Regions from separate parts of the Microbacterium sp. AC215 genome, predicted to be linked through region 2. Evidence: predicted binding sites of a transcription regulator. Region 2 holds the regulator's gene; the other holds the start of a gene.
What was found. The regulator LexA, encoded in region 2, represses DNA repair genes until DNA is damaged. The targets are predictions, from matches to a motif close to TCGAACANNTGTTCGA.

Region 1: a site for LexA is predicted at 11,348-11,363, ahead of ACZZZF_RS17725 (HNH endonuclease signature motif containing protein). Genes of this name have one in related genera too.

Annotation. Positions count from the first base shown of each region.
Region 1 covers NZ_OZ409869.1:3,626,279-3,641,380, reverse strand. Annotated here, with positions in the region: gene ACZZZF_RS17780 (ribose-phosphate diphosphokinase) at 1-929, opposite strand, end outside; gene glmU (bifunctional UDP-N-acetylglucosamine diphosphorylase/glucosamine-1-phosphate N-acetyltransferase GlmU) at 938-2,368, opposite strand; tRNA gene ACZZZF_RS17770 (tRNA-Gln) at 2,370-2,441, opposite strand; gene ACZZZF_RS17765 (MarR family winged helix-turn-helix transcriptional regulator) at 2,513-3,007, shown strand; gene ACZZZF_RS17760 (pseudouridine synthase) at 3,025-3,948, shown strand; gene ACZZZF_RS17755 (methionine ABC transporter permease) at 3,935-4,594, opposite strand; gene ACZZZF_RS17750 (methionine ABC transporter ATP-binding protein) at 4,594-5,637, opposite strand; gene ACZZZF_RS17745 (MetQ/NlpA family ABC transporter substrate-binding protein) at 5,742-6,656, opposite strand; gene ACZZZF_RS17740 (Na+/H+ antiporter) at 6,748-8,550, opposite strand; gene ACZZZF_RS17735 (ABC-F family ATP-binding cassette domain-containing protein) at 8,674-10,485, opposite strand; gene ACZZZF_RS17730 (alpha/beta fold hydrolase) at 10,550-11,290, opposite strand; gene ACZZZF_RS17725 (HNH endonuclease signature motif containing protein) at 11,394-12,737, shown strand; gene ACZZZF_RS17720 (hypothetical protein) at 12,891-13,412, shown strand; gene ACZZZF_RS17715 (hypothetical protein) at 13,511-14,251, shown strand; gene ACZZZF_RS17710 (polyamine aminopropyltransferase) at 14,553-15,102, shown strand, end outside.
Region 2 covers NZ_OZ409869.1:3,723,371-3,738,472, forward strand. Annotated here, with positions in the region: gene ACZZZF_RS18175 (TadE family protein) at 1-78, shown strand, start outside; gene ACZZZF_RS18180 (hypothetical protein) at 75-485, shown strand; gene ACZZZF_RS18185 (NUDIX hydrolase) at 536-1,090, opposite strand; gene ACZZZF_RS18190 (MFS transporter) at 1,087-2,319, opposite strand; gene prfB (peptide chain release factor 2) at 2,428-3,537, shown strand; gene ACZZZF_RS18200 (DUF2510 domain-containing protein) at 3,550-4,596, opposite strand; gene ACZZZF_RS18205 (DUF2510 domain-containing protein) at 4,618-6,045, opposite strand; gene ftsE (cell division ATP-binding protein FtsE) at 6,185-7,237, shown strand; gene ftsX (permease-like cell division protein FtsX) at 7,234-8,148, shown strand; gene smpB (SsrA-binding protein SmpB) at 8,234-8,710, shown strand; gene ACZZZF_RS18225 (S9 family peptidase) at 8,711-10,576, opposite strand; gene lexA (transcriptional repressor LexA) at 10,632-11,318, opposite strand; gene ACZZZF_RS18235 (LysM peptidoglycan-binding domain-containing protein) at 11,601-11,963, shown strand; gene ACZZZF_RS18240 (histidinol-phosphate transaminase) at 12,055-13,149, shown strand; gene hisB (imidazoleglycerol-phosphate dehydratase HisB) at 13,146-13,763, shown strand; gene hisH (imidazole glycerol phosphate synthase subunit HisH) at 13,760-14,401, shown strand; gene ACZZZF_RS18255 (MinD/ParA family ATP-binding protein) at 14,477-15,102, opposite strand, start outside.

The DNA of each region.
Region 1 (15,102 bases), 97 kb from region 2:
CGACGCGACTCGGTGAGCGGGATCGTGTCGGTGATCACGACCTCGTCGATCGAGGCGTCCTGCAGACGCTCCGAGGCCGGATCGCTGAAGATCGCGTGCGTCGCGGCAACGATCACGCGATGCGCGCCGTTGGCCTTGAGCGCCTGCGCGGCCTTCACGATGGTTCCACCGGTGTCGATCATGTCGTCGACGAGCAGACAGGTGCGACCCTCGACCGCTCCGACGATCTCGTGCACCGATACCTGGTTCGCGACCTTCGGGTCGCGTCGCTTGTGGATGATCGCCAGCGGGGCGCCGAGGCTGTCGGACCATGTGTCGGCCACGCGGACACGACCCATGTCGGGCGAGACGACCGTGAGGATCTCTCGGTCGGCGGGGCTCAGCGTGCGCTGGAAGTACTCGAGCAGCACGGGCTTGGCGAACAGGTGGTCGACGGGACCGTCGAAGAAGCCCTGGATCTGTGCGGCGTGCAGGTCGACGCTCATCACGCGGTCTGCGCCGGCGGTCTTCAGCAGGTCGGCGACGAGGCGGGCGCTGATCGGCTCACGGCCGCGGCCCTTCTTGTCCTGACGCGAATACGGATAGTACGGGGCGACGACGGTGATGCGCTTGGCGGACGCGCGCTTCGCGGCGTCGATCATGATGAGGGTCTCCATGAGCCACTCGTTGACCGGCTCACCGAAGGTCTGGATCAGGAAGAGGTCGCAGCCTCGGATCGACACCTCGAACCGGGCGTAGATCTCACCGGATGCGAAGGTGCGGTGCTCTGTCGGCACGACCTCTGTTCCGAGCGACGCGGCCACCGCCGCGGTGAGCTCGGGGTGCGATCGACCACCTGCGACCACGAGTCGCTTCTTGGTCTTGGCAACGAGACCCGGAGCGATGCCGTTGTCCCTGTCCAGATCGACCGTCTTCTTCTTGCGCGCCATCGTTCTGCCTACTCCGCCACTCGGGTTCGGGCTGCGGCGTCTGCCGCGCCCGTGCCTGCCCTGTTCTTCTCGACCCAACCCTCGATGTTGCGCTGAGGGGCGACGCTCATGGCAAGGGAGCCGGCGGGGACGTCCTTGCGGACGACAGCGCCAGCACCTGTCTTGGCGCCGGCTCCCAGCCTAACGGGCGCGACGAGGGTCGTGTGCGAGCCGGTGTGCACCTCGTCCTCGACCACCGTGCGGTGCTTGTTCACGTCGTCGTAGTTCGCGGTGATCGTGCTCGCACCGAGGTTGACGCCTCGCCCGATGGTCGCGTCTCCGACGTACGACAGGTGCGGCACCTTGCTGCCTTCGCCGATCTCGGCGTTCTTGGTCTCGACGTAGGCGCCGATCTTGCCTCTGGCCCCCAGGACGGTGCCCGGCCGCAGGAACGAGAACGGTCCGACCGTGGCCTCGGCACCGATCACCGCGAGCGTCGCATCGGTGCGGCGGACGATCGCGTCCTCTCCCACCTCGCAGTCGACGAGGGTGGTGTCCGGTCCGATGATGGCGCCCTCGGCGATCGTCGTCGCCCGCAGGATGTGCGTGTTCGGGAGGATCGTGACGTCGGGCGCGAGGGTGGCGTCGTCGTCGATCCACGTCGTCGCAGGATCGATCACGGTGACGCCCTCGAGCTGCCAGCGCCGCACGATGCGGCGGTTGAGCAGACGACCGACCTCCGCGAGCTGAGCGCGGTCGTTGACGCCGTAGGTGACGGTGACGTCGGAGACGACGGATGCCGCCACACGGCTGCCGTCGCGGCGGAGGAGCCCCGGCACGTCGGTCAGATACATCTCGCCCTGCGCGTTGTCGACGCCCACCGACGGCAGGTACTTGCGGAGCGTCGAGACGCGGAACACGTACATGCCTGCGTTGATCTCGCTGACGGCAGCTTCTTCGGTCGTCGCATCCTTCTGCTCGACGACGCGATCGACGCCGCCGTCGGCGTCGCGGATGACGCGGCCGTAGCCGGTCGGGTCCTCGACCACGGCGGTCATGAGGGTCGCCTCCGCCTGCGCGGCGCGGTGCGCGTCGAGGAACGAGCCCAGCGTGTCCGCATCCGCGAGAGGGCAGTCGCCCGAGAGCACGAGCACGTCGCCGTCGAAGTCGGCAGGGAGCGCGTCGACAGCCACCTGCACTGCGCGTCCGGTGCCGGGGACGTCGTCCTGATCGATGAAGACCGCGGTCGGATAGTCCTTCTCGAGTGCGGCGACGACCTGGTCGCGTTCATGCCGCACGACGACCTCGATATGATCGGCGCCGAGTCGCGTCGCGGTGGTCAGCACGTGGCCGACGAGCGGACGCCCGCCGATCGGATGCAGCACCTTCGGAAGACGCGAGCGCATGCGGGTGCCCTGGCCTGCGGCGAGGACGATGATCGCGAGATTGTTCCCAGTCATGCTCCGCCGCCAGGACTCGAACCTAGACCTAACAGCTCCAAAGGCTGTCGTGCTGCCATTACACCACGGCGGACCGCGGCCCCCGAGGGCGCCGCGGATCAAGTCTGCCACGTCCACCTGCGTGCTACCGGCGATAATGGACGGATGACTGAGGCGGATGAGGTTGATCGGATCGTCGGCGCCTGGAACACCCAGCGCCCCGACCTCGACTTCTCGCCTCTCGAGGTGCTGTCGCGGATGGATCGCCTGACCAGGCTGCTCGACCGGGCTCGCAGAGATGTGTTCCGACGCAGCGACCTGGAGGCCTGGGAATGGGACGTGCTGTCGGCTCTGCGCCGCGCGGGCGCGCCCTTCCAGCTCTCCCCCAAGCAGCTGCTGCAGCAGACGCTGGTGTCGAGCGGCACCATGACCAATCGCATCGACCGTCTGGTCGGCCGACGTTTCGTGCGACGGGAGGGCGACCCGGCCGACGGCCGCAGCGTGCTCGTGACGCTCACGGACGACGGACGCATCCGGGTGGATGCCGCGATCACGCGCCTCGTCGACGTCGAGGACGACCTGCTGCAGGCGCTGTCCCGCGGTGACCGCGATCGGCTCGCTGCGTTGCTGCGCAAGCTGAGCCTGAGCTTCGACGCGTGAGGGGCTGACGGATGGGCATGCTCTCCCCTCTTCCGGTGCGCGACGGCGTCGGCGCGACACGTCTGCACGTGCCGATGAGCGGCGAATGGCCGACCGTCGGCGCGTACATGATCGAGCGCTTCTTCCACCTCGATCCCGAGGGGCTGCTCAGCCGCTTCGATCGCGGTGAGATCGTCGCCCGCGACGGCACCCCTCTCGCACGGGACACGCCCTTGGGGGTCGAGGAGTTCATCTGGTACTACCGCGACCCGCCCGTCGAGACCCGTCTCCCCGTGGAGATCGAGGTCCTCCATCAGGACGACGATCTGGTGGTCATCGACAAGCCGCATTTCCTGCCCACCATCCCCGGCGGGAAGTTCCTGCAGAACTCGGCGCTGATCCGACTGCGCAACCTTCTCGACAACGACGAGCTCGCCCCCATCCACCGCTTGGACAGGGCCACGGCAGGAGTGCTGATGTTCTCGGCGCGACCGGCCACGAGAGGGCCGTATCAGCTGCTCTTCGAGACGCGGCAGGTGCAGAAGGTGTACGAGGCCGTGTCGGCTCGTCCGGCCGACTGGGATGCCTCACGATTCCCGCTCGTCTACCGCAACCACATCGTGAAGCTCCGCAATGAGCTGAAGGTCCAGGTCGACGACGAGCGGGAGCCGAACGCCGAGACGCAGATCGATGTGATCGATGCCGACGATCGCGTCGTGCACACGCTCCTGCACCCGCACAGCGGCAAGATGCATCAGCTCCGCGTGCATCTCGCCGCGCTGGGGCTCGGCATCCTGAACGATCCGTTCTACCCCGAGTTGCGTGGCGAGAAGCCCGACGACTTCGAGAAGCCGATGCAGTTGCTCGCGCGCGAGCTGCACTTCGTCGATCCGCTGAGCGGCGCGCCGCGGGTCTTCACCACGACGCGCACGCTGCAGGAGGCTCCCGTCAGCGCCGCATGATCCTGCGCGCGAGCCACGTGCCGAGCATCTGCACGAGGTGGACGAAGACGACGATGAGGACGATCGCCGTCCACATGACGACCGGCTCGAACTGCCGGAAGCCGTAGATCTGGGCGAACGCGCCGAGGCCGCCGCCGCCGATGAGGCCTGCCATCGCGGTCATGTCGATCAGTGCCACCACGATGAACGTGTAGCCGAGGATCAGCGGTCCGAGCGACTCGGGGATCGCGACCGTGAACAGGATGCGCGCGGGGCCTGCGCCCATGGCGCGCGCGGCTTCGATCACGCCGGGCGACACCGACACGAGGTGCTGCTCGACGATGCGGCCGATGGCGAACGCCGCGGCCAGACCGATCATGAACGCGCCGGCCGTGGTGCCGATGCCGGTGCCGACCACCGCGCGGGCGAACGGCTGCGCCACGGCGACGAAGAGCACGAACGGGATCGGGCGGAAGAAGTTCACCCCGAGGTTCGCGATGACCGACACGGCCCGGTTCTCGGCGAGCCCGCCCGGACGGGTGACATACAGGATGACGCCGATCGCGAGACCGAGGATGCCGCCCAGCACGAGTGCGAACGACGTCATGTACAGGGTCTCGAGGGCGGCCTTCCAGAGGTCGGGCCACAGTTCGTTCAGACGATCCATCAGCGTGCCTCCTCTTCTGCGATCTCGGTGACTTCGACGCGCTGGCCGATCTGCTCGAGCGTGCGGTCGATCACGGCGCTCTCACCCCGGATCGCGAGTGTGAGGTGGCCGAAGGCGCGCCCCCGGATGTCGTTGATCCCGCCGTACACGAGCTCGAAGTCGAGTCCGGCCCCGGCGAGGTCGAGGAAGACCTGAGCCTGCGACGAGTCGCCGTCGCGGAACGAGAACGTGACGAGGCGGCCCCGGTGGCGCTCCCGCAGCACGCCGAGCTCAGACGGCGACGGGATGCCCTTCACGACCGTTCCGACGAAGCGCTGCGAGGCCGGATTCTGCGGGGCCGAGAACACGTCGAAGACATCGCCCCGCTCGATCACCCGTCCGTTCTCCATGACCGCGACCTTGGTGGCGATGGTCTGGATGACGTCCATCTCATGGGTGATGACGACGATCGTGACGCCCTGCTCCTGGTTGACCCGCTTGAGCAGGTCGAGCACTTCGTGCGTGGTCTGCGGGTCGAGTGCGCTGGTGGCCTCGTCGGCGAGGAGGATGGCCGGCCCGGTGGCGAGGGCGCGGGCGATGCCGACGCGCTGCTTCTGGCCACCGGAGAGCTGTTCGGGGTACGCCTTCGCCTTGTCGGCCAGGCCTACGAAGCTCAGCAGCTCGGCGACCCGCTTCTCGATGTCCGGCTTCGACCATCCGGCCAGCTTGAGCGGGTAGGCGATGTTCGCCTTGACGCTGCGCGAGGAGAACAGGTTGAACTGCTGGAAGATCATCCCGATGCCGCCGCGGACCTTGCGCAGCTCGCTCTCCTTGAGAGCTGTGATGTCGACGTCGTCGACAGTGATGGTCCCGCTCGTCGCCGGCTCGAGCGCGTTGATCAGTCGTACGAGCGTGGACTTGCCGGCGCCCGAGTATCCGATGATCCCGAAGACGTCGCCCTTCTCGATCGACAGGGTCACGTCGTCCACGGCCACGACCTCGGACTCGTCGCGCGTGCGGGAGGGGTAGGTCTTCGAGACATTCGTCAGGGTGACGATCGGCATGCGGTGCTCCGGTCTGTCTGCTTCGGGAACGAAGAATCGGGTGACGCACGAAGCGCCACCCGATTCTCCCTCATCGGACGGGGGTGTCGGCCACCCCGGTCGTCCTACTTGTTGGCCTCGGTGTCCTTCTGGACCTTCTCGAGCGAGGCGACGAGATCCTCGACCGGGGTCTGCAGCGGCACGGCGGTGTCACCCGACGACTCGAGCAGGCCGGCCTGGACGTCCTCATTGGTCTGGAAGATCTCGACGAGCTTGAGGTACGTCTCGTTGTCGGCGTCCTCGGCGCGGGCCGCGAAGATGTTCACGTACGGAAGCGCGTTCGGGTCTTCAGGGTCGTCCTGAGCGATCGCGTCCTCGAAGGTCAGACCCGCATCCTCGACGAAGTCGTTGTTGATGATCGCCGCCGCGACGTCGGGCAGCGACGTCGGGATCAGCGCGGCCTCGAGCGCGGTGACCTCGACCTTGGACTTGCCCGTGTCGATGTCGGAGAGGTCGGAGAAGATCGTGCCGCCGCTCTTGAGCTCGATGAGTCCGGCCGACTGCAGCACGAGCAGCGCGCGAGCCTGGTTCGATGCGTCGTCGGGAACCGCGACGGTCTCCCCCTCGGGGATGTCGTCGACATCGTCGTACTTCTGCGAGTACAGGCCCAGCGGGTAGATCGCCGTCGAGCCGACCGGCGTCAGGTCGGAGCCGGATGCCGTGTTGTACTCGGCGAGGTACACGATGTGCTGGAACTGGTTGAGGTCGATCTCACCCTCGGTCAGAGCGGGGTTCGGCTGCTCGTACGAGCCGAAGTCGACGAGCTCGACCGTGATGCCCTCGTCAGCGGCTGCCTCGACGAAAGGAGCCCACTGTGCGTCTCCCTTGCCGACGACACCGATCTTGACGGTCTCGTCCTCGGAGCCGCCGGAACCGGCGTCGGACGATGCGGTCGCGCAGCCTGCGAGTGCGACGAAGAGCGGGACCGCGGCGAGCGCGGCGATGACGGATGTGGTCCGACGGGATGCTGTGATGGACATGAGTGTTAGGGTTCCTCTCTTGGGGGACTCGAATACGTTAGGCAGGGCGACGCGCTGCGCGACAATCGAGTGTCACAGAGCGTCACAGCTCTCAGTCGTAGTCCTCGATGCCCTGCAGCCGGACCTGTTCGAGGTCGAGTCGTGCCGAGATCCGACGGACCACGAGGTCGTCGACCGTCCCGTCTCTGCGCAGTCCGAGCAGCACCTCGCGTTTGCGGTCGATGAGCGCGAGCTTGAGGCGCGTGTGCTCCTCGTGACGCAGCAGCGGCGACCGCTGCATGACGTCGACGTCGGCCGAGGTGGCGATCATCTGCAGAGTCCTGACCTCGCCGTCCGCGAGCTCACCGTCGTCGCCGACACGAGTCGCGTCCGGCAGTCGCAGCGCGACCGACGCCTCCGCGGCACCGGCATCCGCTCCCCCGTTCATCTGCTGGCCGCCGCCCAGCGGATCGGGCTCGTCGAGCATGACGTCGAGCGCCTGGGCCTCGGCATCGACGATCGCCTGCTCGCGCGCCAGCGCACGCGCGTTCGAGAACTCGAGCATCTGGTAGCCCTCGGCACGCACCTTGTCTCGGATCTCCTGGCCGACGCCGTGCTCGACGGCGAGGTCGTCGAGGGCGGCCAGTGCCGCGCCCGAGATCGTCCGCTCGGCGAGCTCGTACTCCTCGGCCTCCATGTGATCGACCGGGAAACGTGCCCAGCGAACGATCGCCGGCAGCAGCGGCCCCTGTACGAGCAGACTGAGCAGGATCACTCCCGCCGTGACGAACACGATCTCGTCGCGTCCGGCGATCTCGCCCTCGGTCGCGCTGGCGGCCGGAACCGACAGCGCGATCGCGAGCGAGACGGCACCCCGCATGCCTGCGACCGTCGACACCGCCATCGATCGCGCCTTGGCACCACGGGACGGAAGCGCCGGATTGCGTCGCTGGAAGGGCGCGTTCAGCAGCTGGAAGAGATATCTGACGACGAGCAGCGTCCCCCACACCGCGAGGGTGATGAGCACGAGCCGACCGATCGCTGCCGCGGAGATCTCATGCGCGACGAACTGCACCTCGAGCCCGATCAGCACGAACAGCGCTCCGTTGAGCAGGAAGACGCCGAACGGCCATGCGGCGTCGGCCTGCCGCCGCGACGAGGCTGTCGTCACCCGGGGGGAGACATAGGCGACGATGAGACCGGCGACGACGACGGCCAGCACGCCGGAGGCGTGCACGATCTCCGCAAGGAGGAACGCGCTGAACGGGATGAGCAGCAGCGCGACGTTGATGACGATCGTCGAAGAGGTGCGACGCAGCAGCAGGTACCCGAGGCCTGCGATCACGACACCGGCCGCTATTCCTCCGACATAGGAGGTGAGCACCGACATCGTCACCGACAGGGGTGTGATGTTGCCGCCGAGAGCCAGCGAGACGGCGATCGCGTAGAGCACGAGCGCGGTTCCGTCGTTCGTGAGGCTCTCGGCCTTGAGCTTCATGAACATGCGCCGGGGCAGCAGCCTGCCGAGGGCTGCCACGGCCGTCGCATCCGGAGGGGCCACTGCCGCGCCGAGGATCAGCGCGGTCTCCCACGGCATCCCGAACAGCAGACCGATGCCCGCGACGGCGAATGCGGATGCCACGACGAGCACCGTGCTCATCGGGAGGATGTAGCGGAAGTCACGGCGGATCGATCGCAGCGAGGTCGTGAGGCTCTCCCAGAACAGCATCACCGGGAGGAACAGCAGCAGGACCGTCTCAGGGGGCAGCTGGATCTCGCGGAGCTGCGGGACGAAGCCGAGGAGGAGTCCGAAGATCACGAGGACGAGCGGCAGCGCGAGTCGAACGCGCGGCGCGATCAACGTTCCCACGAGGATCGTGAGTCCGATCAGGACGGTGACCTCGAGTCCTTCCATCTGAACCTCCCGGGTACCGCAGGATCAAGCTGTGCGATCCCGGCTGGCATCGAACCCCGCCCAGAGCACAGCGCATTCGACTGCCACCGTATTCCCGCGAGGGCGGAAGGGCCAGACCTCTCGTCAGTCGAGCTGTTCGGTCAGCTCGAACCAGCGGAGTTCGAGTTCCTCGATCTCGGCCTGCTGGTCGCTGATCGCCTTCATCTTGTCGCCGAGGCCGGCGAAGTCCGACTGGTCGTGATCCGCCAGAGCGGTCTTCGCCTTGTCGACCTGCTGCGTGAGCTTCTGGATGCGGCGCTCGAGCGACGAGACCTCTTTCTGGGCGGCGCGCAGTGCGGCACCGTCGAGGCTGGGGGCCTTCTTCTCAGTGTTGACGGCCGTCTGCGACCTGCCCGGTGCCGAGGTCTGCAACTGGCGCAGGCGCAGGTACTCGTCGACGCCGCCGGGCAGGTGCCGCAGGTGGCCGTCGAGGATCGCGAACTGCTGATCGGTGACGCGCTCGAGGAAGTACCGGTCGTGGCTGACCACCAGCAGGGTTCCCGACCACGAATCGAGCAGATCCTCGATGGCCGCGAGCATGTCGGTGTCCAGGTCGTTGGTGGGCTCGTCGAGGATCAGCACGTTGGGCTGGTCGAGGAGCACGAGAAGCAGTTGCAGGCGGCGCTGCTGACCTCCGGAGAGATCCTTCACGGGGGTGGAGAGCTGCGCCGAATCGAAGCCGAGCCGCTCGAGGAGCTGGCCCGGCGTGAGCTCCTGCGCCTTCGAGCCGGATCCCATCGTGTACGAGGTGCGCAGTCGCGAGATCACGACACGCACCGGCTCGCGTCGGACGTCCTCGAGTTCGTCGAGGCGCTGCGTGAGCGTCTTCACCTTCACGGTCGTGCCGCGCTTCACACGGCCGACCGTGGGCTCGACGGTGCCCGAGATCAGCCCGAGCAGCGTCGATTTGCCGGCGCCGTTCACACCGAGGATGCCGGTGCGCTCCCCCGGCGCGATGCGCCACTCGACGTCGCGGAGGACTTCGCGGGTGCCGCCGTCGGCGGTCGGATAGGTCACTCCGACGTCGAGCAGGTCGACGACGTCCTTGCCGAGACGAGAGACGGCGAGCGACTGCAGGGAGACCTTGTCGCGGATCTCCGGCACGTCGGCGATGAGCTCGTTGGCCGCATCGATGCGGAACTTCGGCTTCGCGGTTCGCGCGGGTGCGCCTCGACGGAGCCACGCGAGCTCCTTCTTGGCGAGGTTCTGACGCTTGGCCTCTGTCGCCGCCGCCATGCGGTCGCGCTCGACCCGCTGCAGGATGTACGCCGCATAGCCGCCCTCGAAGGGCTCGACGATGCGGTCGTGCACCTCCCAGGTCTCGGTGCAGATCTCGTCGAGGAACCACCGGTCGTGAGTCACGACCATGAGCGCTCCGGAGTTCGGGCTCCACCGCTTCTTGAGGTGTCCGGCGAGCCAGGTGATGGCCTCGACGTCGAGGTGGTTGGTGGGCTCGTCGAGGGCGATGACGTCCCAGTCCCCCGTCAGCAGCTTGGCGAGTGACACGCGTCGGCGCTGGCCTCCGCTGAGGGAGCCGATCTCCGCATCCCAGGGCAGGTCCTTCAGCAGTCCCTCGATCACGTCGCGGATGCGCGGGTCGCCGGCCCACTCGTACTCCGGGGTGTCACCGACGACCGCCGCGCTGATGGTCAGGTCGTCGCTGAGGGTGTCGGCCTGGTCGAGGACGCCGATGGTCGTGCCGCCTCGCACCGTGACGCGGCCCGAGTTCGGCTCCTTGATGCCGGCGAGCATTCCGAGGAGGCTCGACTTGCCGTCGCCGTTGCGGCCGACGATGCCGATGCGGTCACCTTCTTCGATGCCGAGGGTCACGGAGTCGAAGACGACCCTCGTCGGATATTCGAGATGAAGGGCTTCTGCCCCGAGAAGATGTGCCATGTCACTCCCCAGGGTAGTCGCGCGGTCTGCGTGGCCCGGTCAGCCTCCTGTCACGGCTGCCTCGTCATCCGGCACCCTGCGCACGAGCGCGCCGGCCGAACAGCTCCGGGAGCGACGCCGTGAACTCCTCGAAGTGGCTGTACCAGACAGTGTGCGCGGCTCCGGGGATGCTGCGCACGTCGATGCCGTTCGCCTCGAACCGGGCGACGTCGGCGGCGGTCACCCAGTCGCTCGGGTCGGCGCGGACGATGATCGACCCCGGGTCGGGAAGCCACATGTGATCGCGGCCGCAGGAGACGGATGCCATCGTCGTCGGGTCGAAGCGGCGGGCGGCGAGTGCCTCGATCTCGGCATCCCTCTCCGAGTAGAACGGACGCGAGGCACGGAGGTTCTCCGGCGACTGTCGAGCTTCGCGATCGCGAACGTACCGCTCGATGAGATCGTCACGGTCGCTGCCGCCGGGGAGGACGAGTGCGGCATCGACATAGATGCCCGGTTCAGGTCGGAGCAACGGGGCCGCCTGTGCGAGCACGCTCGCCCCGTAGGAGTGCCCGACGGCCGCGAGCGGCCGTCCCGGGGCGAGACTTCGGACGGTCTCGACCACCGACGATGCAGCCTGCTCGATCGTCAGACGCGGGTCTCGCGGTGACAGACCGTGACCGGGGAGATCGATTGCCAGCACACGGAAGCCCTGAGCAGCGAGCACCGGCATCACACGCCACCAGCTGTCGGCCGAGCCCATCATCCCGTGGAGCAGAACCACCGTACGAGGGCCGTCGCCGACGTCGACGGCGTGAAGGAGCATGACGTCAGTGTCGCATGAGTCACCCCTCTTCCGGGATCATGTCGATTCGGGAATGTATCGAATCTTCGTTCGAATGTCGGTGGTCCGTGATCTACTCGGAGACATGACAGCACTGCTCGACGCGACGGACACGCAGATCGCGAATCTCGCCGATCTCGTCGCCGCGTTGCAAGTCGCAGAGGCGACAGTGAGCAGCATGAGCGCCGCGCGCGACGGGCTGCTGGCGATCGCCAGTCGGCTCGCGGTCGACATCGCGAAGCAGGGTGATCACCCGGACCGGGGAGACCATTCGATCAGGACCATCGCGGCCGAGATCGGAGCCGTGCAGCATGTCAGCGATCGCACCATCGAGCGCCGGATGGCGGCGGCGGAGCTGCTGGTCGATCGGTTCCCCGCCGTCTGGGCCGCACAGGGAGCGGGGCGGATCAGCGCCGCGCACTCCCGTGTCATCGTCGACGTAGGTTCGGGCCTCGAGTCGCCCGATCACCGCGAGGCATATTCCGCGGTGATCCTTCCGCTGGCGGAGGTGGAATCGCCGAACCGACTGCGCGCGCTGGCGCGCCGTGTGGCCGAGCGCTTCGCTCCGACGACAGTGTCGGAGCGGCATCGTCGCGCCAGATCTCAGCGGCGAGTCTGGGCGACGGATGGCGAAGACGGGATGGCGGCGCTGCACACGCACGCGCCTGCCGCGCTCGTCCACGGCATGTTCGACCGTCTCTCGCAGATGGCGCACGCACTGCGCGTCGAGAACCTTCGCGCGAAGCGGCGGGCGGCTCGAGACGGCGATGAGTTCGAGGCGGATGATCGGACGGTCGACGAGATCCGCGCCGACCTGCTCGCCGACCTCGTGCTCAGCGGCCAGCCGACCGGGCACGACAGCGAAGACGGACTGCTGGCGGCCATCAGTGCGCGCATTGAGATCACCGTTCCGGTGACGACCCTGATGGACGACGATGCGCACGAGGGGTCGGGTGCTCCGGATGCCGAGGCGGCGCCGCCCGCCGAGCTCGACGGCGTGATTCCGATCGACGTCGATACTGCGCGCCGATTGGCCGGGCAGACGAAGGGATGGGAACGGGTGCTGACGCATCCGATCACCGGTCATGTCCTCGCCGTCGACCGATACCGACCGAGCCGTCACTTGCGCAGGCACCTGCGGGCAAGATACCAGCGATGTCGATTCCCAGCGTGCGGAGTGGCGGCGCGGAAATGCGACCTCGACCACAACCATGCTGCCTCGACGGGTGGCGCGACCTGCGAATCGAATCTGGCATCGTTCTGTCGCCGACATCACGTTCTGAAACATCACACGCCATGGCACGTCGAGCAGAAGCCCGGCGGGGTCATGGAGTGGACGAGTCCCATCGGGCGGACGTACATCGACACTCCCCCTGCACCGAACACGGTGATCTTCACCGAATCGGATGCCGTGCGCGCGCCGTTCTGAGCGGAGACGTTCGCGCTGGCGCGGACCTGTGGAGAAACGCGACGCGAGCCTGGCCGATTTCACTACGGTGGCGCGGTGACTCCTCCTCCATTGCGCCCCTTGTCCGTTCTTGCGATTCGTCACGGCAGAGGCGGTGGTGCGGCAGTTCCACGGATGGGCGCGCGCATAGTTGCTGTCGCCGTAGTGGCGTTGGGGGTTGGCGCTCTCGCGGGATGCACCACTGAACCGGAGCCCGCCCCTACGCCCACCGCGGCCTTCGCCAACGAGGAGGAGGCGTTCGCTGCGGCGGAGAAGGTGTACCGGGCGTACAACGAGGCGGGTAATGCCAGGAATCGGGGCGAGGCCGAGCCCGACCCGCAGGAGTTTCTTGAAGGAGTGGCGCTTGAGAATGACATCGACGCGCAGAACTCGTTCCGCGAGTGGGGACTAAGCGCCGATGGAGAGGCTAGCGTCGCTCTGTTTCTCGGCACTAACGCGGATGTCGACGGCCGCATCGCGGACGTGACGGGCTACGTATGCATCGACGTGTCCGAGCTCCGCGTCCTGAACACAGATGGCGTGGATGTCACCCCCGCAGGTCGCGGCGATGTTGTTTCTCAACTCGTCCAGTTCACGGGGGACCGCGCGAGTCTCAGAATCAGTCTCGAGAGCTCGGCAGACGAGAACTCATGTTGAGCAAGATCGCCATTGGGGCGTTGGCTCTAGGCCTGCTCATCTCGCTCCCGCTGAGCGCAGAAGGCGCGTCAACGGGCTGCGCCAGCACTGCAGAGAAAATGGGACTCTGCGGCTCGACGGATGGTTCCTCCCTCACCATCTCCGGCACCCAGCAGCAGCCGAGCACTGATCCCGGCACCGACTCGAATTGGAGTGATGGCGGTCCGGGCGACGGCACGGGTCCGGGTGAACCGTCGGGTCCGAGCCAGGAGGCGATCGACCTCGCGGCATGCATGGACGACTCGGGCACCACGCGCTGTGCGCCGCGCCCGAACCGGCCCGCTCCCCCGGCCTCCGCTGCGTCGACGCCGGGCGCGCCGACGATCACCATCTCCGACCTGGCGCGATTCGCACCGGCATCAATCCGCGCGACCGCCGAACCCGGCAACGTCGGGATCGCCGGGATGCCGACGAACTTCACGGCCGCAGCATCCACGCAGATCCAAGACGGCGAGCTGTTCGGCGTGCCACTGCGCGTGCGATTTGTCCCGGCCGGATACGACTACACGTACGGCGACGGCAGCTCCGCGACAGTGACGACACCTGGGCAGACCTGGGAGGCGCTCGGTCAGGCGCAGTTCACGCCGACCCCGACCAGCCACGTCTACCGCGAACCCGGCGTGTACCCGGCCCGCGTGGACATCCGATTCACCGCGCAGGTGGACCTCGGCGGCGGATGGATCGACATTCCCGGGCAGCTCACGACCAGCGGCGCCACGCAGGAGATCCGCATCCTCGAGGCCCGCACCGCGCTCGTCGCCCACACCTGCCACGAGAACCCGGCCGGCGTCGGCTGCTGAAGAACGCACCACAGCAGCACGACAACAAGAAGAGCCGCCGGCCCCGAAGGTCCGAGCGGCCCTCTTCTGCCAGATGGCTGATCGCTTTCTCGTACGACTCGTACGATCTCGAGGAGGCTCGGCCTTCCGAGAGCGAGTTCGCCTACGGCGCTCTGCTCCTCCAGAGGCAGCCGCCGACCGATCCCCTCCGGCTTAAACTAGACAGGTGCCATGGAGTCGCCGGGTGTTCTCGCTCTCACTAGCCAATCGCACGGCAAAGCTGGTGCAGTCGAGAAGGCGCCCCGGTCGCTTCGAGCTCAGCGTGGATGGAATTGCGCAGTCCGTCGTCTCGATGACCGAGCCGACCGCCCTCGAGTACAGCTACACCCAACACATCGCCCGCGCAATGGATGCCGCCGCCGAGCCTGATGCGCCGCTGTTCACCGTGCATCTGGGGGCCGGAGCACTCACGCTGGCACGCTACGTCCAGGCGACGCGCGCCGGATCACCTCAGCTGGTGGTGGAGTTCGAACCCGCGCTCTATGCCGCCGTCATCGACGCGCTGCCGTTGCCTCCCGGGTCTGACATACGAGTCATCCTCGGTGACGCTCGAACGGTCGCGGACGCCGCTTTTCCGAATGAGAAGACATCGCCGGTGCAGTCACCTCCGTCCCCCGGACTTGACGACGCCGCGAGTTATCGCACCGCAATCGACACCGATTGGGTGGAGGCGTGCTTCACCGTCGTCGATCTCTGGGATGCCGCCGTCATCCGGCATCGTGTGGCCAGCCAGGAGTTCTATCGTCGGGTCGCCGCGCGCTCCGCAGCAGCGGGCGTGGTCGCCGTGAACCTGCTCGACGGGCATCCGTTCG
Region 2 (15,102 bases):
GGATCGGACTCGGCGGCCGCGATCCGAGTCGAGGGGTCGGCGGTCCAGAAGGTCTCTCGCCTGTGGGGCACGGGATGAGAGGGGCGAGTGACGACGGAAGCGTGCTGCTGCTGACGCTCGGCTATGCCCTGCTGGCGCTCGCACTCATCTTCGTGAGCGTCTGCGCGACCGACCTCTACATCTCGCAGAAGCGGCTGGATGCGATCGCTGACGCCGCAGCGCTCGCCGGAGCGGACGGCTTCACCCTGGCTGTGGACGGAACGACGGCACGGGCGGGCCTCACCGATCAGGGGGTCAGAGAGCAGGTCGACGCACTGCTCGCCGCGCTGCCGTCACCCGTGGACCTCGATTCAGCGTCGAGCCCCGACGGGCACTCAGCACGTGTGACCGTCTCGACCCTGTGGCATCCGCCGCTCGTGTCACTGTTCGTGACCGACGGGGTGCGCCTCGAGGCGACGGGGACGAGTCGCACCGCTCTGGGGTGATCGTTCGCTCGGGTCGACCTGCACGAGGGCGACCTCCGCCGGATGCGACGTCAGCTCACCAGACGATCGCGCAGTCGTCGCACCCGCCCGGCGAAGCCCTGCGGCACCTGCGACGGCAGCGCGTCGATCGCCCACCAGCGCACGTCCTCCGACTCGTCGCTCACGATCAGGTCGGCATCGTCGCTGATGACGACGCCGATCCCGATGTCGAGATGGGATGCGCACCGACCGAACGCCGAGGACAGCGCGTGATGATCGAGGTCGTACACGAGCGGTTCCGCGCTGGCGGAGACGTCCACACCGGTCTCCTCCCGCAGCTCGCGCAGAGCGGCATCCGCCACAGAGGTGTCGTCGGGTTCGAGATGACCGCCTGGCTGCACCCAGAACTGCCCCTTTGCGTGGAAGACGAGCAGCGTGCGAGTGAGTGAGCGGTCGAACACGAGCGCCGAAGCGGTCGCGTGATCGGGACCGTCGTCGCGGGAGACCGGCCCATGATCGTCGGCGAAGAACGTCGCGAAGTCGGCCGCGGCATCGCGATCGTGATCCGTCGACGACGGAGCCGCGACGACCAGGCGGCGCACGTCTGCGCGGAGGGCAGCGGTCATGACTCCTCCTGTGTGCTGCGCGGAACGAAACGCGGGATCCAGCGGATGAATCCACCCGCGCCGATCAGGCCGATCGCACCCATCGCCGCTGCGGCGATCGGCAGTGACGCGATCGCGACGATCGCCGACACCAGCAGCGGAGCGGCCGCTCCGCCGGCATCCGTCAGCGTGCGCCACGAGCCGAGGAACGCGGCGGGCTCCTCCTTCGGCGCGACGTCGGCGCCGAGTGTGAGCAGAATGCCGCTCGAGAGCCCGTTGCCCACCCCGAGCACGGCGGCGAACATGCCGAACCACAGGACCGCGGCTTCCAGGTCGTGCGTGAAGGAGAGGGCCAGGAACCCCGCGCCCATCAGCACCATCGCCGGCATAGCCGCCCACAGACGCCCGAACCTGTCCATCACCTGGCCGCTGGCGTAGAACAGGGCGAAGTCGATCGCTCCCGAGATTCCGACGACGAGGGCGATGGTCGAGGCGTCGAGTCCGAGTGAGAGTCCCCACAGGGGAAGCACGACCTGACGTGCCGATCGCACCGCGGACAGCGACGCGGCGGCGAGTCCCAGTCGTCCGAGCACGCTGCGCTGTTGCCACATCGTGCGGAATATGCCCGCGCGCGCGGTCGTCGGAATCGAGCCCGTGACCGGTTCGCCGGAATCATCCGCGAGTGCGGCGGTGCGCACAGGGATCGTCGGGGCGATCGTCTTCTCGGGATCGGGGCCCAGCAGCACGAGCAGCACCATCACGACGAGACAGCCCAGGAAGAACCAGATCGCGGCTGATTCCGAACCGAACAGCTGCAGGAGCCCAGCGGCGACGAACGGCCCGATGAAGATTCCGAGGCGGAAGCTGCCACCGAGGAGCGAGAGCGCGCGAGCACGGAACGCGAGGGGAACCCTCGTCGTCATGAACGCATGACGCGCCAGGCCGAAGGCGGCCGCGCAGAACCCCAGGAGGAACACGGAGGCGGCCAGCACGCCCAGCGAGGGGGCGAACACCATTCCGACGCCGGCGACGATCGCTATCGCACCCGCGATCACCATCGTGAAGCGCTCGCCGATGCGCGCGACGGCCCAGCCCGCAGGAAGGTTGCCGCACAGCTGACCCACGACGAGGGCGGATGCCACCAGGGCGGCGAAGGCGACGTCGGCGCCCATCCGCGCAGCGATCACCGGGATAAGAGGGATCACCGCGCCTTCACCGAGCGAGAACAGCACGGTCGGGAGGTACACCATCGGTCCGAATCGCCTGAGGACCGTGGATGCGCTGCTCACCCGATTCACGCTACTCCCGTTCGAACGCCGTCCCCGCCCGCAGGGGCGGCACGTTAGGCTGGACGCGACATGCTCGAACTCGATCTCTCCGCCGACATCCAGGCCCTGCGACTCACCTACGGTGACATCCGCGAGGTCATCGATGTCGAGACCCTCCGCTCCGACATCGCGCGCCTCAGCGAGGAAGCCGGCGTGCCGGACCTCTGGGACGACCCCGAACGCGCCCAGAAGGTGACCAGTGCTCTGAGCCACCGCCAGTCGGCGCTCGCCAGAGTCGAGGGCATCGGTCGTCGGCTCGACGATCTCGAGGTTCTCGTCGACCTGGCGAACGAGATGGGCGACGAGGACTCCGCGGTCGAAGCACGCGCCGAGCTCAACGCGCTCACCGAGATCATCAATCAGCTCGAGGTGCAGACGCTGATGGACGGCGAGTACGACGAGCGCTCCGCCATCATCACGATCCGCTCGGGTGCAGGCGGCGACGACGCCACCGACTTCGCCGAGATGCTCATGCGCATGTACCTGCGTTGGGCCGAGCGCCACAAGTATCCCGTCAAGGTTCTCGACACCTCATACGCCGAGGGTGCCGGCATCAAGTCGGCGACGTTCGAGATCGACGCTCCCTACGCATTCGGAACGGTGTCGGTCGAGGCAGGGACGCATCGCCTCGCCCGCATCAGCCCGTTCGGCTCGGCGGACAAGCGGCAGACGTCCTTCGCCGCTGTCGAGGTCATCCCTCTCATGGAGGAGGCGACCGAGGTTGACATCCCCGAGAACGACATCCGAGTCGACGTCTTCCGCTCGTCGGGTCCCGGCGGGCAGTCCGTCAACACCACCGACTCCGCCGTGCGCCTGACTCACCTCCCGACCGGCATCGTCGTCTCGATGCAGAACGAGAAGTCGCAGATCCAGAACCGTGCTGCCGCGATGCGCGTGCTTCAGACCCGACTCCTGCTGCTGCAGAAGGAGGAGGAAGCCGCGAAGAAGAAGGAGCTCGCCGGAAACATCACGGCGAGCTGGGGCGACCAGATGCGCTCGTACTTCCTCTACGGTCAGCAGCTCGTGAAGGACCTCCGCACCGGACACGAGTCGGGCAACCCGGCTGCCGTGTTCGACGGCGATCTCGACGGGTTCATCTCGGCCGGCATCCGCTGGCGCAAGCGCAAAGACGAGGACTGAGCGACGCTCGTCTCAGCGGTCGGCGCCTTCGAGGGTGCCCGTGATCTCGTCGTAGCTGATCACGATGCACTGGACTGCGCGGTCGTTCATCCGCTTCCATGACGACTCAGTCGGCACGAACCAGTAGTTGTCGAGCTCCGAATCGGCGTAGGGGATGCCGACGAACTCCTCGAAAGCGACGTCGCACCTCTCGGCCGCGATGGTCTGCAGTTCGTCGTCCCCGGGGAATTCGCCCTCTGGCACATCGAAGATGAAATAGACCTCGTCGGTGTGCGGCGCGTCACACGGAACGATCGGAAGCTCGTACACCTCTTCCTCCCATTCGATGAGCGGAATGCAGTGACCGACCTCGAGTTCGTTGACCGTCACGGTCTCGGTTCCCGCGCTGCCGGGAGAGCCTTTGGCGGTGTCGTCGGGTTCTGTGCTCTGGGTCGCCTGAGGGGTCGAGGTGGACGTCGGCACGATCGACGACAGCCCCGAGGAGCCCAGGGTCAGCAGCATCATGGCGATCGCGACGACACCACCCAGCACGGCCACCGCGATGCCCACCGCTCCCGGCCACTTCGCACCCCGGAGGAACAGGGAGATCAGCGAGAGCACGAATCCGATCCCGAGCAGAACCCCACCAGCCATCGAGATCGGCGGGATGCACGAGAGGACCACTCCGAGCGCGGCCATGCCGAGACCGATGATGCCGAGCACAGAGACCTTCGTGTTCGCCTTCGGAGGCACAGGGCCGTACGACCCGAACCCTGCCGTCGCATCGGGGGAGGCGACGACGCCTGCCGAGGTCGCGGGCATCGACGCGCGCCCGTACTGCGGCACCTCTGCGGAGGCCCCGGGGGAGGGATTCGACGACTGCCAGGCATAGGGCGGTTCGAAGATCGGGTCCGCCGATGCGGCGACCGGGGGCTCCTCAGTGGCATGCTGGCCGTGCTCCTGTGGCGTGTTCGCCACGGACGACGTCTCGGTGGTCACGGTGTGCTCAGTCCAGACTGCGCCGTCCCACCAGCGCTGCCGGCCCGCTCCGTCGTCGTACCACCCTGCCGGGACCGTCATGATCGCCGTTCCGCTCGGGTCTCAGCCGGCCGACGGAGCGACGTCGATGCGCGCGATGTCGCGTCCGGCCTCGTCAGTGACGACGAAGACGTAGGACTCGCTCTGGGCGATGTCGAAGGTGATCGGGCCGCTGACCGTCTGCCCCGGGTCGAGGAGCTCGTTCGGTGCGCCCGTCACGAAGAAGTCGACCTGACCCTCGACTCCCTCTGCCGTCTCCAGAGAGGTGAACAGCGGGTTCGCGGCCGTCGTGCCCTCGACACCGGTCCACGTCGTCTCGAGGGTCACGTAACCGCCGTTGGTCGAGGGGACGCTCGAGCCGTCGCTGGTCGCCCAGCGCGCCTCGGTGACAGTGATCTCGCCGCTCCCGCCCAGGAAGGTGAGTGCGACGGTGTCGCCGATCGTGCCCTCTTCGACCTGCGCGGACCCCGTGCCGTCGTCGGTCGTGCCGTCGTCGATTCCGGTGTCGGAATCGCTCGACGGCGGCGCGGACGGCAGATCGCGCACGGCCTCGGACACCGTCGCGAAGACGATGACGAAGAACATGACGACCGCGATGATCGCGCCGATGATCGAGAGGATGAGTCCGGAGATGCCGGGCCACTTCCTGCCCTTGAGGAAGAGCGAGATGAGCGAGACGATGAAGCCCACGCCGAGCAGGAGCCATCCGAGCCAGAAGATCACCGGGATGCACGACAGGATCGTTCCGAGCGCCGCGAGTCCGAGCCCGACGAGCCCGAGGACGGACGGGCGGGCCGGAGCCACCGGGGTCGTGGCGCCGTATGCGGGCGGGTATCCGGCGGGCGCACCGTACTGCTGTCCGGCGGGAGCGTACGCGGCGGCGCCGGGGTACGAGGGTGAGGGTGCCGCCGATCCCGGGTATGCGGGCGCGGCGGGGTACTCCCGGGGATACGAGGGGGCTGCGGTGCCCGGGTAGGAGGGTGCACCACCTTCGGAGGGACCCGCGGTGTTCGCATACGGGGGCACGATGTCGTCGGTCGGCGTCGGGGACTCCGGAGAGGTGGAACCCTGCTCATGCGTGGTGCCGGCCTCGTCGACAGGGGCATCGGTCACGGGCGCGCCGTATGCGGGCGCGGCGCCCGCGTCCTGGTGGGCGGACGGCTCGGCCGGAGTCTCCGCGTCGGCGCGGGAGTCGGAGGGTGCGGGCGTGTTCCACGACTGGCTCTCGACCGCGGCGACCGACTCGATCGCAGCGGCCGTCTCCGCGGCTGCTGCCGAATCGGGAATCGCGTCGGACGAGGAGTGGCCCGATACGTCAGCCGACTCGGAACCTCGGTCCGTGGTCGCTTCGCCGGTCAGACCGCCGGCCGACTCGCCTGCTGCAGACGGGGCGGATTCCACGATGGGGGCGAAGTGCTCGGTCCACTGGGTGCCGTCCCACCACCGCTGACGCCCGGATCCGTCGTCATACCAGCCTGCAGGCGTCGTCATGGTTCCCCCTCGGAGTATCGTCCATGCTGACGGCACGGATCGGCACCTCCATGTATAGCAGTGGAGTGCGACACGCAGGGGGGTCGAGCGGGGTGTCGCTCGCAGGCAGACGAGGGTGCGCGCTTAGGCTCGAACCGCCATGATTCGGTTCGAGAACGTCACGAAACGCTATCGCGGGACCTCGCGGCCCGCTCTGTCCGATGTCGACTTCGAAGTGCAGCGCGGGGAGTTCGTCTTCCTCGTCGGCGCGTCGGGGTCGGGCAAGTCGTCCTGTCTGAGACTCATCCTCCGCGAGGACGTGCCGACGACGGGTCGAGTCGCCGTGCTCGGCCGCGATCTGCGTTCGCTTGCGAACCGGAAGGTGCCGTACTTCCGCCGCCACATCGGATCCGTGTTCCAGGACTTCCGACTGCTGCCGTCGAAGACCGTCTACCAGAACGTCGCCTTCACTCTGCAGGTGACGGGCTCGTCGCGCGGCTTCATCCAGCAGGCCGTGCCCGAGGCGCTCGCGCTGGTCGGACTCGACGGGAAGCAGAAGCGGATGCCGCACGAGCTCTCCGGCGGCGAGCAGCAGCGCGTCGCGATCGCACGGGCGCTCGTGAATCGCCCCCAGGTCCTGCTCGCGGACGAGCCGACCGGAAACCTCGACCCGGCGACGTCGGTCGACATCATGCAGCTCCTCGCCAGGATCAATGCCGGAGGCACCACCGTGCTGATGGCGACACACGAGGCGGGCTTCGTCGACCAGATGCAGCGTCGGGTCATCGAACTTCGCGATGGCGAGATGGTGCGAGACGAGGTGCACGGCGGCTACGGAGACACGTCGAACATCCCGCGTCTGGTTCCCGAGGAGGTGCGCGGCGCCGCCGCGGCCGCTGCACTCACTGCTGTGCAGGAGGTGCAGCGCCAGACCGCCGACCTCTCGCTGGTCCGCGCCGCGCTCGCTGAGGAGCTCAGCGCGCAGCGCAAGGCGGAATCGGCGTCCGCAGACGCCGTCCCGACCGCATCCGAGACTCCCGAGGCTCAGGCGGCGCCGATCGAGCCGCCGGTGATAGACGAGCAGCCGGCGGTCGCCCTCGCGGCGCGGACGCATCCCATCGTGCTGCCGCAGGTCGACGTCGCCGAGCTCGGGGTGGCCGATCGACTCGGTCTGTCCGACGACGGCACGGAAGAAGTGGGGCCGACGTCGTGAGAATCGGACTCATCCTCGCGGAGGCCCTCGGAGGGCTTCGTCGCAACATCTCGATGGTCATCTCCGTCGTGCTCGTGACATTCGTCTCGCTGACCTTCGTCGGCGCCGCGATCCTGATGCAGGCGCAGATCGGCACGATGCGCGGCTATTGGACCGAGCGGGCGCAGGTCGCCGTCTACATGTGCTCCGACATCTCGGAGCAGGACACCTGCGTCGACGGCGGCGCATCGGAGGAGCAGGTCGACGCCGTGCGAGCACAGCTCGACGGCGAGGCGCTCGCTCCTCTCATCAGCGAGGTCAGCTTCGATTCCAAGGAAGACACGTACGCCAAGCTCGTCGATCAGCTCGGCGAGGACCAGGCGAGCGTGATCTCGCCCGAGCAGGCGTTCGAGGTCTTCTTCGTCACCATGAAGGATCCCGGCCAGTCGCAGGTCATCTCCGAGGCGTTCAACGGTGTCGCGGGGGTGGAGCAGGTCCAGGATCAGCTCCAGTACCTCGAACCCCTGTTCTCCGCCTTGACGGTCGCGACCTACATCGCGGTCGGTATCGCAGCGCTCATGCTGATCGCCGCCATCCTCTTGATCGGCACGACCATCAGGCTCTCCGCGTACGCCAGACGCAAGGAGATCGGGATCATGCGCCTGGTGGGGGCGTCCAACCGCTTCATCCAGACGCCGTTCGTCCTGGAGGGCGTCTTCGCTGCCTTCCTCGGCTCGGCCCTCGCAAGCGCGGCCGTCGTCGCCGGCGTCCACTTCGGCGTCGACGGCTACCTCCGAGGACGCGTGCCGTTCATCACGACCTGGGTGTCGATGCAGGACGCTGCCATCGTCGTCCCGGTGCTGATCGGCATCGGCGTCGTGCTCGCCGCGCTGTCGGCGGGTTTCGCGATCCGTCGCTGGCTTCGCACCTGACCCGCGCGCCGGTATAGACTGACAGGCTGTCGTGCGCCCGTGACGGGCACCGGAACCATTGCGCGACGCGGATCAGGAGAGAATCATGCCCAGGGAACGCGGGGAGAAGGTCGTCGCGACCAATCGTCGCGCACGTCACGACTACAACATCGAGAAGTCGTACGAGGCGGGGATGGTGCTCACCGGCACCGAGGTGAAGTCACTGCGCCAGGGGCGCGCGAACCTGAGCGACGGATATGCGTTCGTCAAGGGGAACGAGGTCTTTCTCGACTCGGTGCACATCCCGGAGTACTCGCAGGGCCACTGGACCAACCATTCGGCGAAGCGCGTCCGCAAGCTGCTGCTGCACCGTGAGGAGATCGCGAAGCTGCAGCACGCGGTCTCCGCCGGCGGCTACACGCTGATCCCGCTGAAGCTGTACTTCTCCGACGGTCGCGCCAAGGTCGAGATCGCTCTCGCCAAGGGAAAGCGCGAGTTCGACAAGCGCCAGACCCTCCGCGAGCGTCAGGACACCCGCGAAGCCGAGCGCGCGATGCGCCTGCGCAACCGCGTGGGGGAGTGATCAGCGCGCGGGCGTGAATCCGAACACGCGTCCGAGGAAAGCGAGCTCCCTCTCGAGGGCGTCGATGATCGTCTCGCTCGACCGGAAGCCATGGCCCTCACCCGGGTACAGCACGTACTCGTGCTCCACACCACTCGTCGCCAGCGCATCGCGGATCGCCTCGGACTGTGCCGGTGGCACGACACGGTCGTCCGCACCCTGCATCAGCAGCACCGGCACGTCGATCCGGTCGGCGTGCGTCAGGGGCGAACGCGCGACGTAGAGTGCCTCCGCCTCGGGCAGCGGACCCACCAGCCCCTCGATGTAGTGCGCCTCGAAGTCGTGGGAGTGCGCGCTCAGCATCCGCAGGTCGACCACTCCGTATCGGCTGATCCCCGCGGCGAACGTCCCTCCCCGCACCAGCGACGAGAGCACCGTCCAACCGCCCGCCGAGCCGCCTCTGATCGCGATGCGGGCGGGATCCGCGAGCCCGGCATCGGCGAGGCCGCGGGCCGCTGCGATCACGTCGTCGACGTCGACCACGCCCCATCCGCCGTCCAGCCGTTCGCGGTACGCACGGCCGTAGCCCGTCGATCCGCCGTAATTGACGTCGAGCACGCCGATGCCGCGGCTCGTCCAGAACGCGACGGCGGCGGACGCCGCGCCGGTCACATGCGCGGTCGGGCCGCCGTGGACGAGCACGATGTAGGGCGGGAGCTCGTCATCCGCGGCCGGAGCGTGGGCCGAGGGATTCGTCGGCGGGTACGCGAAGGCATGGACGGGCCCGTGCGAGCCGTCGACCAGGACCTCGGATGCGGGCGGCATCCACGCAGGATCGGTCGGCGCAGCTCCCGCGACGGCCTCGACGCGACCCGTGTCGACGTCGACGCACCAGACCCCGGGTTCTGTCGTCGAGCTGTTTCCGGAGAGCAGCACGCGGGAGCCCGCGACATCGTCGACACTCACGTGGCCGTCTGCGGGGAGGGGAATGCGGTGGGCGCTGCCGTCGGGGTCGATGACGATGACCCGGTCGCGACCGTTCGTGCGCACAGCCACGACGCGACCGTCGGCGAGCGGGCGGTACCAGCGATTGCCGAGCACCCAGAGGCCGTATCCCGTGTCGGCGTCGTCGTCGATGATCTGCTCCGCCGTGCCGACCGCCTGGGCTCCGCTGACACGCTGTCGGTGCAGAGCCCAGCGGCCCGAGGGATCGTCGGAGTACACGATCTCGTCGTCAGCCGTCCACTCGGGCTGCAGCGCGGCGCGAGTGGACAGCTCTGTGCGCGCGGTGCCGTCCGAGATCACCAACGACGCTCGCTGCCACGGCATCCGATCGCCGGACCACTCGACCCACGCTGCACGAGAACCGTCGGGAGACAGTGCCGGATGAGCGTAGAACGACTCGCCTTCGACGAGGGTCTTCAACAGCGCAGGCCGGTCGGATGCCGACCCGTCGGTCGGGATCTCGACGATGGCGCGTCGGTGAGGGGAGACGGACAGATCCTCCCGCACGGCGAACAGGCGGCCGCTCTGCAGACGCAGACCGCCGTGCGCCGGGCCCGGGGGTGTCAGAGGAACGGGGACACCGCCGCGGGGCATGCGGTGCACGCGCTGATCCTTGGCATCGACGAAGTACAGCGTGCCGTCGGCATCCGCGGTCCACGCCCCGCCGCCGTACTCGTGGACGCGAGACCGAGCACTCCATGGCGCGGGAAGGATCTCGGCACCCGTCGAACTTCGCACGGTCAGGCGACCGCCCTCGGCAGGGATCGACTCACCCCACCAGATCTCGTCAGCCACGAAGGCGCTGCCATCGATCCGCGGAGACGACGCGGCGATCCGGTCGGGGGTGAACGGAGAGGTCCAGGTACCGAACGGCGACGACATGGTTCGAGCCTATGGTGCGTCGACGCCCGCCGTCACCGCCAGGGTGGGAGGGGAGTCAGACCGCGCGCAGCACGGCGACGATCTTGCCGAGGATGACGGACTCGTCGCCGAGGATCGGCTCGAATGCGGAGTTGCGAGGCAGCAGCCAGGTGTGGCCGTCGCGTCGACGGAGAACCTTCACCGTCGCCTCGCCGTCGAGCATGGCGGCGACGATCTCGCCGTTCTCGGCGCTGCTTTGCGACCGCACCACGACCCAGTCGCCGTCGCAGATCGCCGCATCGATCATCGATTCGCCGGACACCTTGAGCATGAACAGGTCGCCCTTGCCGACGAGCTGCCGGGGGAGCGGGAAGATCTCCTCGACCTGCTGGTCGGCGGTGATCGGGACACCTGCGGCGATGCGGCCGACGAGCGGCACGAGCGCCGCATCGCCCACGGGGGTCGCCACATCGGCGGGATTCTCTCCGCTGGTGCCGGGGAGGTCGATGAGCACTTCCATGGCACGGGTCTTGCCGGGGTCGCGTCGCAGATATCCGCTCAGCTCGAGCTGGCCGAGCTGGTGGGTCACGCTGGACAGCGACTTGAGGCCCACGGCGTCGCCGATCTCTCTCATGCTCGGCGGGTACCCGTGACGGCTGATCGACGTCTGGATGACCTCGAGGATCGCCATCTGCTTGGGACTCAGGCTCTTGCGGCGACGGGTGCGCGGGACGTCGGCGTCGGGGGCGGAGATGTCGCTCATGGTGCTCCTCAGGTGTGCGATTCCGGCGTCTCAGTTCGAATGTCGGAGGCCCGTGGTGGGGTGTTGACATCGAAACCGTATCCGAGAATCGCGCCGAAGTGGAAGATCTGTTCGAGCGTGTCGGCCGATTCCCGGACTTCTGTTTCGAAGAACGCTTGACAGATGTTCGAATTCGAAGATAACTTCGGAACGTAGCTTCGCATTCACGGCTCCCGGCCGAGGCGCGAATGCGAACGCTACGCCAACTTCACCGCCCACGCGGTAGATGCAGAGGAGCACGACATGAGCACCATCACCTTCAGCAGTGCAGCAGTCCTTCCGGCTCGTCCGGCGACGCGGCTCAAGCTGACGGCGCGCGGTCGACGTGTCGTTCTCGCTGTCGCGGCCGTGCCGCTCGCAGCCGGGATCGCATTCGCCGCACTCAGCGGCGGCAGTGCGATGGCCTCAGGCGAGCAGACTGCCACGGCATCGTTCGCGACGGTGACGGTGATGCCCGGCGACACGCTGTGGTCGATCGCTGAGAGCGTGGCCCCCGGCGCGGATCCGCGCGACGTGATCGGTGACATCACGCGTCTGAACCTGCTGCGCGGCGGCGAGCTGCAGATCGGCCAGGAGCTGGCGATTCCGGCGCAGTATTCGGAATGAACCCGTGAGGGCCGTTCGATCGAGCGGTGCGGCGCGGATGCGCGTTCACACTCCGTCACCACGAGCGTCTGTGTAGCGAAGGCGGCCTACCATGGGAAGGGTGACTGCATCACTCGCCGACCTCCCTCTTCGCGACGACCTCCGAGGGCTCACGCCCTATGGAGCGCCGCAAGCGCCTCTTCCGATCGCACTCAACGTCAACGAGAACACGCATCCGGTTCCCGACGCGGTCGCCAGTGACATCCTGGACGACATCGCGGTCGCGCTCCGCGATGTCAACCGCTACCCGGATCGCGAGTTCACCACGCTCCGGGAAGGGTTCGCGGAGTATCTCGGTCATGGTCTCGAACCGGCTCAGATCTGGGCAGGCAACGGGTCGAACGAAGTCCTTCAGCACATTCTGCAGGCGTTCGGAGGGCCGGGCCGCACGGCGTTCAGCTTCGCCCCGACCTACTCGATGTATCCGCTGATCTCGAAGGGCACCGGAGCGCGTTGGGTCGCCGGCACCAGGCAGCCCGATTACACGATCACCCCCGAAGAGGCGGCAGCGCAGGTGCGAGATGTCGATCCTGACGTCATCCTGCTGTGCTCGCCGAACAATCCGACAGGCACGCCGCTGGGCCTCGACGTCGTCGAAGCCGTGTACGAGGCGTCGAACGGAATCGTCGTCGTCGACGAGGCGTACCAGGAGTTCGCGCCGCACGACGCGGCATCGGCTCTGACCCTTCTCGAGGGACGACCGCGGCTCGCCGTCTCCCGCACGATGAGCAAGGCCTTCGCCTTCGCGGGTGCCCGCGTGGGGTACCTCGCCGCGGATCCTGCCTTCATCGACGCTCTGCGGCTCGTGCGCCTGCCCTATCACCTCAGCGCTCTCACGCAGGCCGCAGCCGTCGCCGCTCTGCGCAACTCCGACGTGATGCTCGGCATGGTCGAGGAGATCGTCGAGCAGCGGGATCGCATCTCCGCGACACTCGAGGCGCTGGGCTACACCCCGCATGAGTCCTGGTCGAACTTCGTCCTGTTCGGGGGCGTCGCAGAGCCCCAGAAGGTCTGGCAGCAGCTCTACGAGCAGGGTGTTCTCATCCGCGACGTCGGGATCCCCGGGCACCTCCGCGTCACCGCGGGCACCGAGGCGGAGACCACGGCATTCCTCGATGCCCTCGCCTCGATAGGATCGGCTTCATGAGCAGCCCCGCCCAGACCCCGCGCACCGCCACGCGTGTGCGCAGCACGTCGGAGTCCACCGTCGAGCTCGAGCTGAACCTCGACGGCACCGGTGCGAGCCGTATCGACACGTCGGTGCCGTTCTTCGATCACATGCTGACGGCTTTCGCGAAGCACTCGCTCACGGACCTCACGGTGCGCGCCTCGGGGGACACGCAGATCGACGCACACCACACCGTGGAGGACATCTCGATCGTTCTCGGTCAGGCCATCCGTGAGGCGCTGGGCGACAAGTCCGGCATCTCGCGATACGGCGACGCTCTCGTGCCGCTCGACGAAGCGCTCGCGCAGGCTGTCGTGGACATCTCGGGGCGTCCCTATCTCGTTCACACGGGGGAGCCTGCCGGTTTCGAGCACCACCTCATCGGCGGCCACTTCACCGGTTCGCTCGTGCGCCACACGTTCGAGGCCATCACCTTCAACGCGGGACTCACGGTGCACGTACGCGTTCTCGGGGGCCGCGACCCCCACCACATCGCCGAAGCCGAGTACAAGGCATTCGCTCGGGCGTTCCGCCAGGCCAAGGCCCTCGACCCCCTGGTCGACGGCATCCCGTCGACGAAGGGCGCACTGTGAGCAGGGCTCCCCGGGTCGCCGTCTTCGACTACGAATCCGGCAACGTCCACTCGGCTGTCAAGGCGCTCATCGCAGCCGGTGCTGATGCGGTGCTGACGCGCGACCGCACGGAGGCCCTCGAGGCCGACGGTCTCGTGGTGCCCGGAGTCGGCGCGTTCCAGGCCGTCCGCGATGCGCTCTACGCGCACGGCGGGGACGAGATCATCGATCGCCGGCTCGCAGGCGGGCGCCCGGTGCTCGGCATCTGCGTCGGCATGCAGGTTCTGTTCGCGCACGGTGTCGAGCGCGGGCACGATTCCGAGGGTCTCGGCGAATGGCCGGGAGCGGTCACGGAGCTCAACGCGCCGGTGCTGCCGCACATGGGGTGGAACACGGTCGAGCCGGGCGCTGAGTCGGTGCTGTTCAAGGGCATCGAGAACGAACGCTTCTACTTCGTGCATTCCTACGCCGCGCAGTCGTGGGAGCTCGATGTCATCCCGCCGTTCCCTCAGCCGGTGCTCACGTGGTCGACGTACGGCGATCCGTTCCTCGCCGCGGTCGAGAACGGGCCGCTCTCCGCGACGCAGTTCCATCCCGAGAAGTCCGGAGAGGCCGGAATCCAGCTGCTCCGCAACTGGGTCGACAGTCTTCGGTCCTGACGCGTCGGCAGCCCGCTGAGCCGCCGTCGATCCGAACCTCGGACGACCGGTCCGTCGGGTCCTCTGCCGAACGGCTCAGAAGCCTCGGGCGACGGCGGCCGCGGCAGAGAGCCACGACCGCTGCGTCGGCGCCGCAAGTGCACGAAGACGGAGGTGACCGTCGACCATCTCCCGATCGAAGGGGATGCCGACGACTTCGCGCGCGAGCGGCTGATATCCGGCGATGACGTCTGCGACTTCGGCGGGGGATGCCTTCGGGTCCGCCTGGCTGACGACGACCACTGACTCGCGAGCCAGCCGTGCGGATCGCTCGTCGCGGTCTTCGAGTGCCTCGAGCAGCAGCGCCCCGGCCTCGGCATGGTCGTCACGTGTCGTCGTCGCCACGACGATCTGGTCGGCGAGGTCGATCATCCGCAGCCACATCGGATCGGACTCGTCGTTGCCGGAGTCGATGATGATCAGACGGTAGAACTTGGCCGCGATCGCGTGGATGGAGTCGACGTCACTGGGCCGGAGCCGATTCTCGTGGGCCAGTCGGACTGGCTTCGACCGCAGGACGTCGTATTTCTCCTGCGGCTGGTGATGCACGAAGTGCGCGAGGTCGGCTGACTGTCCCTGGGCTCCCAGCAGGCGCTGGGTCTGCGGAAGCAGTTCGAGCAGTGTGCGATCGTGCGCCCCCGTCTCGGTGCGCCAGCCGAGGG